Linked DNA regions of Geminicoccus roseus DSM 18922. The main gene of each other region encodes a partner of the protein of the gene in region 2 in a complex. Links are inferred from orthologs where the notes say so. Each region holds a gene or a part of one and is shown on either strand. Other genes may lie near its edges.

Region 1 (6,862 bases), 1.0 Mb from region 2 along the record:
CCTGGAGCCGGCCTGCGCCACCTACGACATGCCGCTGGAGACCGCGCGCAGCCTGGGCCTGCCCGACACCGCCGCCCATCCCCAGGCGCTGACCCATCATCTGGGCCTCTACGTGATGGCGTCGCGCGGCGCGATCCTGGCCTCGGCGATCGAGGAATGACCGGGCCCCGTTAGGATCCCGTTAACCCGGCTGGGCTATGCTCGGCCGGCGGCAGGATCGAAGGGGCGTCGTGGATGAACGGTTCCAGGCAGCGGCGGGACATGCGGCTCGACCCTGGCCGCCCCCGCGACCTGCCGGTCGAGATCGAGCTGGTGGACGGCGTGCGGGTCGCCGCCGCCAACGACCTGTCGGCGATGCCGTCCTGGGTCCTGTTCGAGCAGGAGGACTGGTTCGAGCCGGAACTTGCCTGGCTGCGCCGGGCGGTCCGGCCGGGCTGGAGGGTTTTGGACAGCGCGGCTGGCTGCGGCGTGCTTGCGGCGAGCCTCGCCCGCGCCGCCGGGCCCGGCGGGCGCATGCTTGTCTGCGAGGCCGCCCCGGACCTCCATGAGCGCCTGCAGCTCACCCGGCGCATCAACGACCTTCCCTGGCTGGACCCGCAGCGGATCGCCCTGGCCGCGGGCCCGGACCAGACAGCCGGGCCGGGACAGGCGCCCGCGTCCGGCCAAGTCCGCCGGCCCGGCTGGACGATCGGCCGCCTGCTCATGGCCGAGGGCCCGTTCGACCTGGTCCGGCTCGATGCGCAGGCGGTGCCTGGCCTGAGTGCCGCCGGTTCCGGGCGGCGGGACAACACGCCGATTCTGCTGGTCCGCCTGGACCCGGGCGACCCGGCCGCCGGGCTTGTGGCCGGCGAGATCCTGCAGGCGGCGGGATTCCAGCTCTACCATCTCCTGCCGGGGTTCGACGCGGCGGCGCCGCTCGATGCCGGCTTTCTGGACGACTTCACCCTGAACCTGATCGCCTGCCCGCCGGAGCGGGCTGCCGAACTGGCTGCGCGCGGGCTGCTGGCGACCCCGGCGGCAATCGCGGCGGCGCGCGTCCGGGACCGGGCCCCGCCGCCGGACCCGTTCACCCGGAACTGGCCGGAGGCCTGCGCCGGGATCGCCGCCTGTCTGGGCGAGGGCCTGCCGCTGGCGGCGCGGATCGCCCGGGCCGAGACCCTGGCCACCGCCTGGCTTGGCGGGCTGCGCGACTTCGTCGACCTGATCCACCATCCCGCCCGGCTGATCGCCCTGGTCCGCCTGCTCGCCGCCACCGGCGCCCGCACCACCGCCCTGGAGGCGCTGCGGCCGCTCCTGCACCTGCTGCAGTCCGGCCGGCTGGCGCTGGACGAGCCCGCCCTGGCGATCGCCCGGCCGTTCGATGGCGGCGGCGGCGGCGGCGGCGAAGACGGCGGCGGGCCGGGCCCGGCCGTTCCGCCGGTGCACGAGCCCGGCACGGTCGAGGCCGACTGGCTGGCCCTGTCGCTGCTCGACACGATGGGCCGGCTGATGGCGCATTCCAGCTTCATGGCCGGCGACCTGCTCCACCCGGCCCTCACCCTGCACCGGAGTTCCGCGCATTTCTCGCCCGAACTGGAGCGCCGCCGCCAGCTGGTGGCGCGCCGTCGCGGCGAGCTTGCCGCCTTCGAGCCCACCCCGCCGATGCTGCGCTCGCGCAACGCCCGGTTCTGCCGGCCCGGGCGCAGCCAGGCCGCCTGAACGGCGCCCGCCTGCGCGCGCGCCGCCGGTCAGCCGCTCAGCGCGTCCTTGACCATGGGGTTGGCGAGCTTCAGGTCGATGGCGGAGCCGTGGCGCGCCTTCAGTTCCGCCATCACCTTGCCCATCTGCCTGGGCGAGCGGTCCGGGAGCCCGGCCACGATCGCTTCCACCGAAGCACGGGTGGCGTCCTCGTCCAGCACGGTCGGCAGGTAGGATTCCAGGATCGCCTTCTCGCGCTCCTGGACCGAAATATCGCGGCCGGCCAGGTGGCCGATGGTTTCCTCGACGCTCTTCAGGAAGGCCCGGATGGTCCGCACCACCGTGTCGTCGTCCGGCGACTTGCTGTCCTTGCCGGCCGCCGCAAGCAGGGTGCCCAGCAGGTTCTTGGCCACCTCGTCGCGGGCCTTCATGGCGGAAAGGCGGTCGGCTTTGAGCTGGTCGTAGAGGGTCATCGATGGCCTCGGAAATCGGAATGCGCCGGCATGGCGGCCGGAGCCGGAGGGACGTTCCGGCGTTGCTCCTCATGTAAGGTCGCATCGACGGAATGCATCTCTACACTGCGGATGCAGGCCCGGTGCAACGATGACGAGGGGTCGAGGATGGCGCGGATCGGAAAGACGGGCGGATGGCGGGCGCTCCGGCTGGCGCTGGCCGCATCGGTCCTGGGGCTCGGCGCCTGCGCCTCGAGCCCGGAAATCGGCCGCTATGCCGACGGCGACCCCCGCTCCGCCCGCATGCTGCTCCAGGAGGTGAACAGCTCCGGGCCGATGGCGGTGGTGGTGCAGGGCCCGGTTCCCGGCGGGCTGGATCCCGCCCAGGTCGCGCAGGCGCTGGGCGCCGAGGTGGTCGGCACCTCCGCGCAGTTCGTCGCCCAGCCCGAGGCTTCGGCCGAGGCGGCGCGGGTGATCCTGCTGTTCGGCCCGCCCGAGCAGCTGTCGCCCTGGCGGGCCTGCGGGCCGGAGGCGGTGCTGGGCTCCGGCTTTGGCGACACCAGCCGGCTGATGGCCCTGGTCTGCGACGGCCCCAGCACGGTGGCGCATCTGCGCGCCGCGGCGGCCAGCGACAGCGAGGGCGACGTCAGCGAGCTCCTGCGCCGCACCGGCCACAACCTGTTCCCCGACCCGTATGCCGAGCGCTACAGCTACGACCGCTATGGCGGCTACGGCTATGGCGGCTATGGCAGCTTCGGCACGTCCGGCAGTTCGGTCGGTGTCGGGATCGGCTTCGGCTTCTGAGCAAGACGTCCCGGCCTCAGCCGCCCTGGAAGGCGCCCAGCACCCGCTCCACCGCCCGCAGCGGGGTCTCCTGCCCGGCGGCGACCTCGCGGCGGCAGGCGGCGAGTTCGGCCGCGGCTTCCCGGTGCCGCGCCAGCCGGCCCAGCAGGCGGTCCTGCAGCAGGCTGTCCATCCAGCGGACCTGCTGGGCCTGCCGCTTGGCCTGGCGCTGCCCCGCCGCCTCCATCGCCTCGCGAAAGCGCAGCACGGTCGCCCACAGCTCGGCCAGGCCCTGGCCGGTGAGCGCCGAGACGGTCAGCACGTCCGGGCGCCAGGGTGCCGCCTCGGGCGCGATGATCCGCAGGGCGTTGCGGTAGTGCCGCCGGGCCTGCTCGGCGGCGAGCATCTGCTCGCCGTCGGCCTTGTTGACCGCGATCAGGTCGGCCAGCTCGACCAGGCCCTTCTTGATCCCCTGCAGCTCGTCGCCGGCACCGGGCAGCATCAGCACCAGGAACAGGTCGACCATGTCGGCGACCGCGGTCTCCGACTGCCCGACCCCGACCGTTTCCACCAGGATGATGTCGTAGCCGGCCGCCTCGCATAGCAGCCCGGATTCGCGGGTGGCGCGCGCCACGCCGCCCAGCGCTCCGGAGGAAGGGGACGGGCGGACGAACGCCCTGGGATCGGCGGCGAGCCTGGCCATCCGGGTCTTGTCGCCCAGGATCGAGCCGCCGCTGCGGGAGCTGGAGGGGTCCACCGCCAGCACCGCCACCTGGTGGCCCTGCCCGGTCAGCATGGTGCCGAGCGCCTCGATGAAGCTGCTCTTGCCGACCCCCGGCACCCCGGTGATGCCGATCCGCTCGGCCTGGCCGGTATGCGGCAGGAGCCGGCGCAGCAGGGCCTGGGCATCGGCCTGGTGGTCGGCGCGGCTGCTCTCGATCAGGGTGATGGCGCGGGCCAGGGCCGCGCGCTCGCCGGCCAGCAGCCGTTCGGCCAGCGCCGCGATCGGCGGGGCGAGGTCGGTGTTCATCGGCTTTTCCGTAACCGGGAAACGCCGGGCGCGGTAGCCCGCACCGCCGCCACCGCGCCATGCCTCGCGCAGAGCCCCCGCCTCAGGCCTGGTTGTCGGCCTCGATGGCGCGCAGCAGGCCGGCCATCAGCCGGCCGACCGGCTCGTGGAACACGTCGGAATGCTCGGCGACGAAGGCGGTGGCGTCCACCAGGATGATCCGGTCCCGGCCGGCAAACGCCGCCTCGGGCAGCACCCCGTCGGCGTCGCCGGCATGGATCACGAACACCCCGGCATGGCGCATCGCGTCGTTGCGCCCGGTGAACCCGCCCAGATGCTCGGCAAAGCTCAAAAGCCGCGCCTGCGGGTTGGCCATGTCGTGGTCGGAGGTGGTGAACACCAGCCGGCAGCCGCTGCCCAGCACGTCCTTCCAGCCGGAATAGGGCGCGCCCTCGTCGCCCTGGCCGGCCAGGAACCGGTTGACGCTGAAGGCCGGCTGCAGGCCGACCACCGCGTCCAGGCCGGGAGCCGGGGGCTTGGGCTCCAGCAGCGCGCCGGTGAAGGCGGCCCGGGTGACGATCCGCCCGCCAAAGCTGTGGCCGATCGCGAGGGCCCGCAGCGGCGCCTGGGATTCCGCCGCCTGCGCCTGGGCCGCCTCCACCAGGCGGTGCGACAGCCAGGCAAAGTAGGTCAGGCCGACCTCGTCGGCATCGTCGGCCTTGGCGGCATAGCCCACCAGCTTGGCGACCTCGTCGCGCAGCCCGCTGCCCGGCCGCCACACCGAGGGCCAGGTGATCCCCACGAACAGCGGCCGGAACGGCAGCCCGGCGGCATCAGCGCCCGCGGCGGTCTTGGCGATCAGGAGACGGTAGTTGGCCAAAGCCTCGGCCTGGTCGTTGTCCCAGCCCATGGCGCCCAGGATCAGGTGGGTGACCGGGCGGCGCGCGGCGGCGGCGGCGCGGATGGTGGCGGTGACCCCGGACACCAGGGTGGTCTCCATGGCCTCCCAGCCGGTCAGCCAGGCCTGGCCCGGCACGTGCCGGCCCTGCTCCATGTCGTCGAACAGGTCGTAGACCAGCTCCCAGGGACGCCCCTCCCCGCCCACATGGGCGATGTGCGAGACGAACATCCCGTCCTGGTCGTCCATCAGGTCGCGGACATTGCGCACGAAGTCGGGCTCGGCGTCGGCGGGCAGGCGCAGGGCCATGCCGCGCCCGCCCAGCGGCCAGGCGTCCTTGCCGCCCTGCCAGCCCACCAGCTGCTTGCCGGTCTTCTCGATGCCGACGATCCAGGCCGGGCAGCCCGGGCGCGGCAGGTCCCGGTCGCGCGCCAGCAGGTGGTAGCGGCGCCGGACCCGGCTGCCGAGATCGAGCTCGGTCTCGACCTCGCTGGCGTCCGGGTCCTGGGTCAGCTCGTCGACCCAGGCCGCCACCCGGGTCATCGGCGGCTCGCCCAGCTGCTTGAGCCATCGCATCAAGGTCATGCCGGCCTCCGGTCCTGCCGACCACGCTCAAGGCTCATCATGCCATGACCGGGCAGGTTCGTCAGCGCCCCCGCCCCTGCGACACAACGCGTGGCGGATGCGCGGCGGCCGGGAAGCCGGGCCGGCGAGACGTTCTGACAGGAGGGGAAGGATGGTGCCCAGGGACGGATTTGAACCGCCGACACGCGGATTTTCAGTCCGCTGCTCTACCAACTGAGCTACCTGGGCGCCCGTTCGGTGGCGGGTTGTTAGCGGCGCTCGGCGCGGCTGGCAAGCCTTCCTGTGGCGATCAGCCAAGCTTCCAGATCCTGGACGCTTTCCAGGACATGATCGGCCGCCTCCGCCAGGGTTTCCGCCGGCAGCGCCCCGGTCAGCACCGCCACCGCCAGGCCGGCATTGGCGGCCCTGGCCATCTGCAGATCGGCCAGGGTGTCGCCGACCACGGCGACCTGGCCGGGCTCCAGCCCGGTGGCGGCGCAGAAGCCCTGGACCATGGTCGGCTCCGGCTTGGCGCCATGCCCGGCATCGTAGCCCGCCACGTAGGAAAGATGCGGCGCCAGGGCGAAACGCTCCGCCAGCGCCAGCGCCGAGCTGGTCGCATCCATGGTGGCGATCCCCAGCATCAGGCCGTGGCCGCGCAAACGGGCGAACAGCCCGGCCAGATCGCCCACCGGTGCTGCCGGGTAGCGCTCCGCGTCGGCGAAATGCGCGTGGGCGATCGCGCCGACATCCAGGTGGCCCAGTTCCGGCTGCTGGCGGAGCAGGCTCGCCAGATGGTCGTTGGTCGCCCAGAGCAGCGGGCTGGCCGGCGTGAAGCGGTCGCTGGCGCCGTCATAGCCCAGCCTTGCCAGGAGCAGATCGGCGAGTTCGGCTGCCATCGAACCGTCCTGCCCGGCCGCTTGCGCCAAGTCGAGGACAAGGCCCTGGTAGGCGGGCATCCAGGTACGCCTGAAATCCACCAGCGTCCCGTCCTTATCGAACAGGATTCCAGCTACCCTGGCATTCTTCTGCATTTCCCGCAACTGGATCACGGGACCTCCACGACTGTCCAGCTCATTTCTCACGTCTGCCGCCATCCGATGCCTTTTCCGCCGGGCGGAATGATTCTAGAGAACATCCATGATCTCCCAGGGGGGCTTCAGGATGCAACTTCATCGGATCGCTGCAGTCGTGATCGTCGCGGTCTCGGCTCTTTCCGCGACGACCGCGCTTCTCGCCCAGGATGATGACATCATCGCGAAGCGGCAGGCCACCATGAAGGCGTTGGGCAAGGAGATGGGCGCCATCAAGGAGCTCTTGACCGGCTCGCCCGAGGAACTGGCCCAGGTCCGCGAGCACGCGCTCAAGATCAGCGCCACCGCCCCGGAAATCCCGGCGATGTTCCCCGAGGGCAGCGACCAGGGCAAGACCGACGCCCTGCCCGCGGTCTGGTCGGATCCTGCGGGCTTCGAGGCGGCC
Region 2 (6,924 bases):
GAAACTGCTGCTCGCGACGGACTGCTTCGACATCGCCGTGCCCCAGGTGCGCTCGGCGCTGGCACCGGTGCTGGAGAAAGTCTCGGGTTCGTTCGTGCAAACGGGCGAGGTCGAGCTGGGCGAGGGCGATCTTCCTGCCTGGTGGGAGAACCAGCGCAAGCTGCAGGCCGGCGAGTTCGGCCGTACCTTCCGGCCGTGGGTGGAGCGCTGCGTGCCGCGCTTTTCGATCGAGGTCGGCCGCAGCATCACCATGGCCAGCCTGATCTCCGACGAGGAACTCGTCGGCCCGAAGGCCTTCCGGGAGAAGGCGCGGGCTCGGCTGGAAGGCCTGCTCGGCCAAGACGCCGTGCTGTGCCTGCCCACCACCCCGATCCTGCCGCCCGGCCGCGAGGAGAGCTTCACCCAGATGACCACGGCAGTCGGCCGGATCATCGAGCTGACCTGTATCGCCGGCCTGACCGGGCTGCCGCAGATCAACCTGCCGCTCGCCAGCCATGATGGCATCCCGGTCGGCGTGTCGCTGATCGGGTGGCGCGGTTCGGACGAGGTGCTGCTGGGGCTGGCGCGGGCACTCGCAGAGTAGGCGCCCGCATCCAGGTCACCTCCGGCACATAATTTGCTGCCTGTTCGAAGACATCACTTCGAAAGGCAGAATAAAATGTGCCAGGGCGACGACCGCAACTGCCCTCATTTTGCCGAGCATCGCCAGCGCTTCCTGGCAGAACTCGGGGCGGAGCGGCGCTCCTTCATGAAGAGCGCAGTTGCCGCGGCCGGCGGGATCGCCGCCGCGGCCGGCGGCCTTTCCCTGGTCACCCCGGCGATGGCCAGGGCAGCCGAGGCGGCGCAGCCGGCCAAACGCGGCTACCACTACCTGCCCGCCACCGCCGACACGGTCCACTGGGGCTATTTCAGCAAGCTCCTGAAGCCGCAGCTGGAGGTGAATTCCGGCGACCTCGTCACCATCGAGGCGCTCACCCATCACGCGAACGACGATGCGGAGCGGATGATCAAGGGCGATCCGGGCGCCGAGAGCGTGTTCCACTGGACGAAGGACCAGAAGAATGTCGACCGGCGGGGCGCCGGTCCGATGGACGCCTCGATCCATGGCCGCGGCGCCGGCGAGGGCTTCGGCGTCCATATCTGCACTGGCCCCGTCCATGTCCGGGGCGCCGAGCCAGGGGACGTCCTGGAGGTGCGCATCCTGGACGTCGAGCCGCGTCCCAGCGCCAATCCCGAGTTCGCCGGCAAGGCCTTCGGCAGCAACGCCGCGGCGTGGTGGGGCTATCACTACAACGACCTGCTCACCGAGCCCAAGCCGCGCGAGGTGGTCACGATCTACGAGATCGACGCGACGGGGGAGCGCAGCTGGGCCAAGGCCGTCTACAACTTCCGCTGGGTGCCGCAGACCGATCCGTTCGGCGTCGTGCACCCCACGATCGACTATCCGGGCGTGCCGGTCGACCACAGCCTCACCGAGCGCACCTACGGCGTCCTGAAGAACGTCCGGGTCCCGATCCGGCCGCATTTCGGCGTGATCGCGGTGGCGCCGCGCGAAGCCGACATGGTCGATTCGATCCCGCCCGGCTATTTCGGCGGCAACATGGACAACTGGCGCGTCGGCAAGGGTGCCGTGATGTACTACCCGGTCGCGGTTGAGGGCGCCCTCCTGTCGATCGGCGACTCCCATGCGTCGCAGGGTGATTCCGAATTGTGCGGCACCGCGATCGAGTGCTCGCTGACCGGCACCTTCCAACTCATCCTGCACAAGAAGAAGGACCTGGCCGGGACGGCGCTCGAGGGCCTCGACTTCCCGATGCTGGAGACCAAGGACGACTGGGTCGTCCATGGCTTCACCTATGCCAACTACCTGTCGGAGCTGGGAGCCGACGCGCAGTCTGCCATCTACTCCAAGTCGTCCGTCGACGGTGCCATGCGCGATGCGTTCCGCAAGATGCGGCAGTTCCTGATGAACGCCAAGGGCCTCACCGAGGACGAGGCGATCTCGCTGATGTCCATCGGGGTTGATTTCGGGGTGACCCAGGTGGTGGACGGCAATTTCGGAGTCCATGCGGTGATCCGCAAGGACATCTTCTCGGGCGGCGACGCCTGAGCACGCACTCAAGATGAATTATACCCGGGTATATTGTGCGCCCGAATTATATCCGGGTATAAAGCGGCACACCTGGCTGAGGGAGTGCCGACATGAGCAGTTCGCCCGAGCAGTACACCGCCTTCACCGGCACCCGACGCCTCCTGTCCGGATCTCCGGAGGCGGTGCTGGAAGCCGCGGTGGCAGTATTGCACGACACTGGCGCCGCCGAGGTGCTGGTTTTCGACGACCGGACCGGGCGCACCGTCGACATCGACCTGCGCAGCGGGCTGCCGTTGCCTCGCTCAAGAAACGAGGCAGCGGCAGCTCAGGCCAACCTGCGCGGTCCGGGCCGGCCGAGGCTGGGCGTGGTCGCGCGGGAGGTGACCCTGCTGCCGCGGCACTGGGAGTGGCTCGGCAGCCAGCCGGGCGGCGCCTCGGTGGCGCTGCGCAAGCTGGTCGACCAGGCCAGGGCCAGCCATGCGCCGGCGGATCGGGCCCGGCAGGCCAAGGAAGCGACCGACCGCTTCATGGTGGCCATCGCCGGGGACCGGCCGGGCTACGAGGAAGCCGCCCGCGGCCTCTATGCCGGCAACCGTGCGAAGTTCACCGACGCCATTGCCCACTGGCCAGCGGACATCCGCGGCCATGCCCTGCATCTAGCCGAAGCGGCCTTCGCCGATCCGGCCGGGGCTGATCAGACCGCCACGTCGTAGCCCTGCATCTCGTTCAGCCGGGCCACCAGCTTTTCCGCCGCGTCGGCGATCACCGTGCCTGGCGGGAAGATCGCGGCGGCTCCGGCGGCATGGAGGGCGTCGTAGTCCTGGGGCGGGATCACCCCGCCCACCACGATCAGGATGTCGTCCCGGCCTCGCGCCGACAGTTCGGCCTTGAGTTCTGGCACCAGGGTCAGGTGGCCGGCGGCGAGGCTGGACACCCCCACCACATGGACGTCGTTGTCGACCGCCTGCTGGGCAGCCTCCGACGGCATCTGGAACAAGGGGCCGATATCCACGTCGAAGCCCAGGTCCGCAAAGCTCGACGCGATCACTTTCTGGCCGCGGTCATGGCCGTCCTGGCCCATCTTGCAGATCAGGATGCGCGGGCGCCTCCCGTCCTGCTCGGCGAACGCCTCGACCATTTGGCGGACCTTGGCGACCTTGGGCACCGACATGGTTTCCTTCCCGTACACCCCGGTGATCGAGCGGATCTCGGCTACGTGGCGGCCCCAGACCCGCTCCAGCGCCAACGTCATCTCGCCGACCGTGGCCCCTGCCCTGGCCGCGTCGATGGAGCCGGCCAGAAGGTTGCCGGTGCCGCTCTCCGCCATCCTCGACAGGGAATCGAGCGCCGCCTCGACCGCATTGCCGTTCCGCTCCGCCTTCAGCCGCGCCAGCTTTTCCAGCTGCGCCGCGCGCACCGCGCTGTTGTCGACCTTGAGGACCTCGATCTTCTCGTCCTCGTCCACCAGGTACTTGTTGACCCCGACCACGGTCTGCTGGCCGGAATCGATGCGCGCCTGGGTGCGGGCGGCCGCCTCCTCGATCCGCAGCTTGGGGATGCCGCGCTCGATCGCCCGGGCCATGCCGCCCGACGCCTCGACCTCCTCGATATGCGCCCAGGCCCGCTCGGCCAGATCCTGGGTGAGCCTCTCGATGAAGTAGGAACCGCCCCAGGGATCGGCCGGGCGGGTCGTGCCGCTTTCCTGCTGCAGGAGGATCTGGGTGTTTCGCGCGATCCGGGCCGAGAAGTCCGTCGGCAGCGCCAGCGCCTCGTCCAGCGAGTTGGTGTGCAGGGACTGGGTATGTCCTTGGGTGGCGGCCATCGCCTCGATCATGGTGCGGGTGACGTTGTTGAACACGTCCTGGGCAGTCAGCGACCAGCCGCTGGTCTGGCAGTGGGTGCGCAGGCTCAGCGAGCGCTGGTCCTCTGGCCGGAACTGCTTCATCAACCTGGCCCAGAGCAGCCGGCCGGCGCGCAGCTTGGCGACCTCCATGTAGAAGTTCATGCCGATCGCCCAGAAGAACGACAGGCGCGGCGCGAACGCGTCCACCGGCAGCCCGGCAGCGATGCCGGCGCGCACATATTCGACACCGTCCGCCAGGGTGTAGCCGAGTTCCAGGTCGGCGGTCGCTCCGGCTTCCTGCATGTGGTAGCCGGAAATGCTGATCGAGTTGAACCTCGGCATGTGCTCTGCCGTGTAGGCGAAGATGTCCGAGATGATCCGCATGCTGTTCTTGGGCGGAAAGATATAGGTGTTGCGGACCATGAACTCCTTGAGGATGTCGTTCTGGATCGTACCGGTCAGCTTCGCCGCCGGCACGCCCTGCTCCTCGGCTGCCACCACATAGAGCGCCAGCACCGGCAGAACCGCGCCGTTCATGGTCATCGACACGCTCATCTGGTCGAGCGGGATGCCGTCGAACAGCTGGCGCATGTCCAGGATCGAATCGATCGCCACCCCGGCCATGCCGACATCGCCGGCCACGCGCGGATGGTCGCTGTCGTAGCCGCGATGGGTGGCGAGGTCGAAGGCGATCGACAGGCCCTTCTGCCCGGCAGCAAGATTGCGCCGATAGAAGGCGTTGCTGGCCTCTGCGGTCGAGAACCCGGCATATTGCCGGATGGTCCAGGGCGACTGGACATACATGGTCGGGTAGGGGCCGCGCAGGAACGGCGGGATGCCGGGCAGGCTGTCCAGCATCTCCAGGCCGGCCCGGTCGGCGGAGGTGTAGACCGCCGAGAGCGGGATCGTCTCGGGCGTGTCATGGGTGGCCCGCACCTGGCCCGGACGAACCGTGGCCGGTGCCAGCGACCCCAATTCCACGTCGCTGAAGTTCGGGATCCTGCTCATGCCAGCCGCTCCACCACCTCGCCGAGATAGGCGACCATGTCCTCTCCCTGGGCCACGAAGCGCGTCACCCCGGCCGCCCGCAGCGTTTCCTCCAGCGCCTTCGGGCGGCCGAGCAGGTGGACCTCGCCCGACGCCGCCAGCCGGCGCGCCAGGTCGGGGCCCTGCTCTGCATAGTCCTCGTCGGCACCCGCCAGCACCGAGAGCCGGGCCGAGCCGGAGCCGGCGTCGTCGGTGACGACGGTGCGCAGCCCGGCCGCCGCGAACAGGTCGAGGCCGAAGCCCAGGCGGGCGGCATGGCGCGTGGCCGGGCCCAGGGTCACGATCCGGACCGGGGGTGTCTCCGCCGCCAGCACGCGCTCGCGCAGGTCCTCGAACGGCGCCGCGTCGCGAACCCGCGGCAGTCGGCGCTCCGGCTCGGCAGGACGCGAAGGGGCAGTCCGCTCCGCCGCATCCGAGAACCGGCTGATCCCGACGATGGTTCGCTCGCGGGTCGCGATCCGCTGGCGACGCGCCTCCCGCCGCTCCGCCAGCAACGCCTCCACCAGACCATCCCGGCAGGCGGCGTCGAGGCCGCCGGCGGCCTCGACTTTGTTCACGATCGCCCAGGCTGCCTTGGCCAACCCGTCGGTCAGTTGCTCGACATACCAGCTCCCGCCGGCAGGATCGGCCACCAGGCCCAGGCGGCTCTCCTCCTGGAGGACATTCTGGATGTTGCGGGCCATCCTGGCCGCGAACGGCTTGGGCAGGCCGATGGCATGGTCGTGCGGCAGGACCGTCACGGCGTCCGCCCCGCCCATGCCGGCGGCTGCCGCCGCGATCGTGTTGCGCAGCAGGTTGGTCGAGGCGTCGTAGCGGGCCAGCATCCGCGCTGAGGTGGTGGCATGCACAACCGGGGGCAGGTCGATGCCCAGCACCTCGGTCAACCGCCCCCACAGGCGGCGCAGTGCCCGCAGCTTGGCGATGCCCGCGAAGAAATCGGCGCTGGTGGTGACGCCCAGGATCATCCGGCCGAGCGCCAGCTCCGGCGCCACTCCCATCTCGTCCAGGCGACGGGCATGCCCGATCACCGCGGCGGCCGTGAGCCCGATCTCCTCGGCATCGCTGGCGCCGGCATCGTCGAACACCGCACCGCCCACCGCCAGGCGGAGGTCGGGCATGCGCGCGAATCCCTCGCCCGAGATCGCGTCCAGCATGCGGCCGGGAGCGTCCACCAGGCCCGCAGCCCAGCACTCCACCGGATCATGGACGACGATGACGCCCGCAGGCAGCAGGTCCCGCCGCTGCAAGTCTTCGATGCTCCGGCGCAGGTAGACCGGCGCCAGGTCCAGCATCACCCCGTCCAGCACCAGCCGCAGGTCGGCCGGATCGAGGTCCGCCGCATCCAGCAGGATCGAGCTGGCGCCGCCGGCCAGGTCCGCCAGGATCGCCCGGTTGGCCGCAAGCGGGTCGGGCAGGCGGCAAAGGGCACGGATGTCCCAGCCGGTCCTTGCCGCGGCGGACCCGCGCACCCAGGGCGCCGTTCCGGGCAGGCCCGGCTCCGGCAGTTCGTCATGGCGCGTGAACAGCGGGGGAAGCGGAATGCCATCCTCGGTGCGCGCCAGCAGCCGCTGGTCGAAATCGGCACCTTTCAGGCCCTTCTCGACCAGCGCCCGCCACGTGCCGAGGTCGGGCGCAGGAAACTCTTCAGCTAGGCTCGGCAGCGGGGCCACGGGGATGATCTCCGGCGACGTCGGGCAGGGGAACCGGCTGGGCCGTCCCCCTGCCCGCAACGATACGTCGGACCAGGGTCGAGGACCACCACGGCCGACATGCTCCTGGCGCGCTCGATCGCCCCGCCCTACATCATCGCCACCCAAGCATTCGGAGGAACCGGCTTGCGCTACCTGCACACGATGGTCCGGGTGACCGATCTCGAGCAGTCGCTGCACTTCTACCGTGACCTGCTCGGCCTCAAGGAGACCCGGCGCAGCGAGAGCGAGAA

Evidence for each region. Proteins that work in one complex are often made in the same cells at the same time.
Region 1: the proteins of scpA (region 2) and meaB are in contact, whole or in part, in a crystal structure (PDB 8DPB), measured with the Methylorubrum extorquens proteins. The link is inferred for Geminicoccus roseus DSM 18922 from one-to-one orthologs. Residues at the interface, in SOR27001.1 of Methylorubrum extorquens: Glu577, Glu578, Asn579, Asp580, Gly581, Arg582, Arg583, Arg585, His596, Ala604, Ser605, Ala608, Asp609, Gly611, Phe612, Asp613, Val614, Asp615, Ile616, Gly617, Pro618, Leu619, Glu625, Arg628, Gln629, Val631, Glu632, Asn633, Asp634, Glu661; in SOR26638.1 of Methylorubrum extorquens: Arg20, Ala21, Ala24, Arg25, Thr28, Ser32, Arg33, Arg34, His37, Thr98, Gly99, Gly100, Ser101, Ile102, Leu103, Lys106, Thr107, Ala110, Ala113, Ile114, Asp115, Arg116, Ala118, Phe119, Ile120, Arg121, Pro122, Pro124.

Annotation. Positions count from the first base shown.
Region 1 is NZ_KE386572.1:3,692,662-3,699,523, reverse strand. The notes cover bases 1,947-4,883. They hold meaB (methylmalonyl Co-A mutase-associated GTPase MeaB), read right to left. Parts: upstream 3,943-4,883; coding sequence 2,950-3,942; downstream 1,947-2,949. Other genes in these bases: GEMRO_RS0118400 (hypothetical protein), read right to left, coding at 4,025-4,883; GEMRO_RS0118410 (hypothetical protein), read left to right, coding at 2,298-2,933; GEMRO_RS0118415 (GatB/YqeY domain-containing protein), read right to left, coding at 1,947-2,150. Also shown: GEMRO_RS0118425 (isochorismatase family protein), read left to right, coding at 1-160; GEMRO_RS0118420 (hypothetical protein), read left to right, coding at 262-1,698; more of GEMRO_RS0118415, read right to left, coding at 1,728-1,946; more of GEMRO_RS0118400, read right to left, coding at 4,884-5,404; GEMRO_RS0118390 (HAD family hydrolase), read right to left, coding at 5,653-6,435; GEMRO_RS0118385 (c-type cytochrome), read left to right, coding at 6,548-6,862. UniProt on the Escherichia coli protein: Binds and hydrolyzes GTP. Likely functions as a G-protein chaperone that assists AdoCbl cofactor delivery to the methylmalonyl-CoA mutase (MCM) ScpA and reactivation of the enzyme during catalysis.
Region 2 is NZ_KE386572.1:2,669,525-2,676,448, reverse strand. Bases 2,366-5,364 are described here. They hold scpA (methylmalonyl-CoA mutase), read right to left. Parts: upstream 4,944-5,364; coding sequence 2,787-4,943; downstream 2,366-2,786. Other genes in these bases: GEMRO_RS29550 (methylmalonyl-CoA mutase family protein), read right to left, coding at 4,940-5,364; GEMRO_RS0113545 (DUF2239 family protein), read left to right, coding at 2,366-2,805. Outside these bases: GEMRO_RS0113555 (amidase), read left to right, coding at 1-583; GEMRO_RS0113550 (acetamidase/formamidase family protein), read left to right, coding at 659-2,110; more of GEMRO_RS0113545, read left to right, coding at 2,203-2,365; more of GEMRO_RS29550, read right to left, coding at 5,365-6,652; GEMRO_RS0113530 (VOC family protein), read left to right, coding at 6,818-6,924. UniProt on the Escherichia coli protein: Catalyzes the interconversion of succinyl-CoA and methylmalonyl-CoA. Could be part of a pathway that converts succinate to propionate.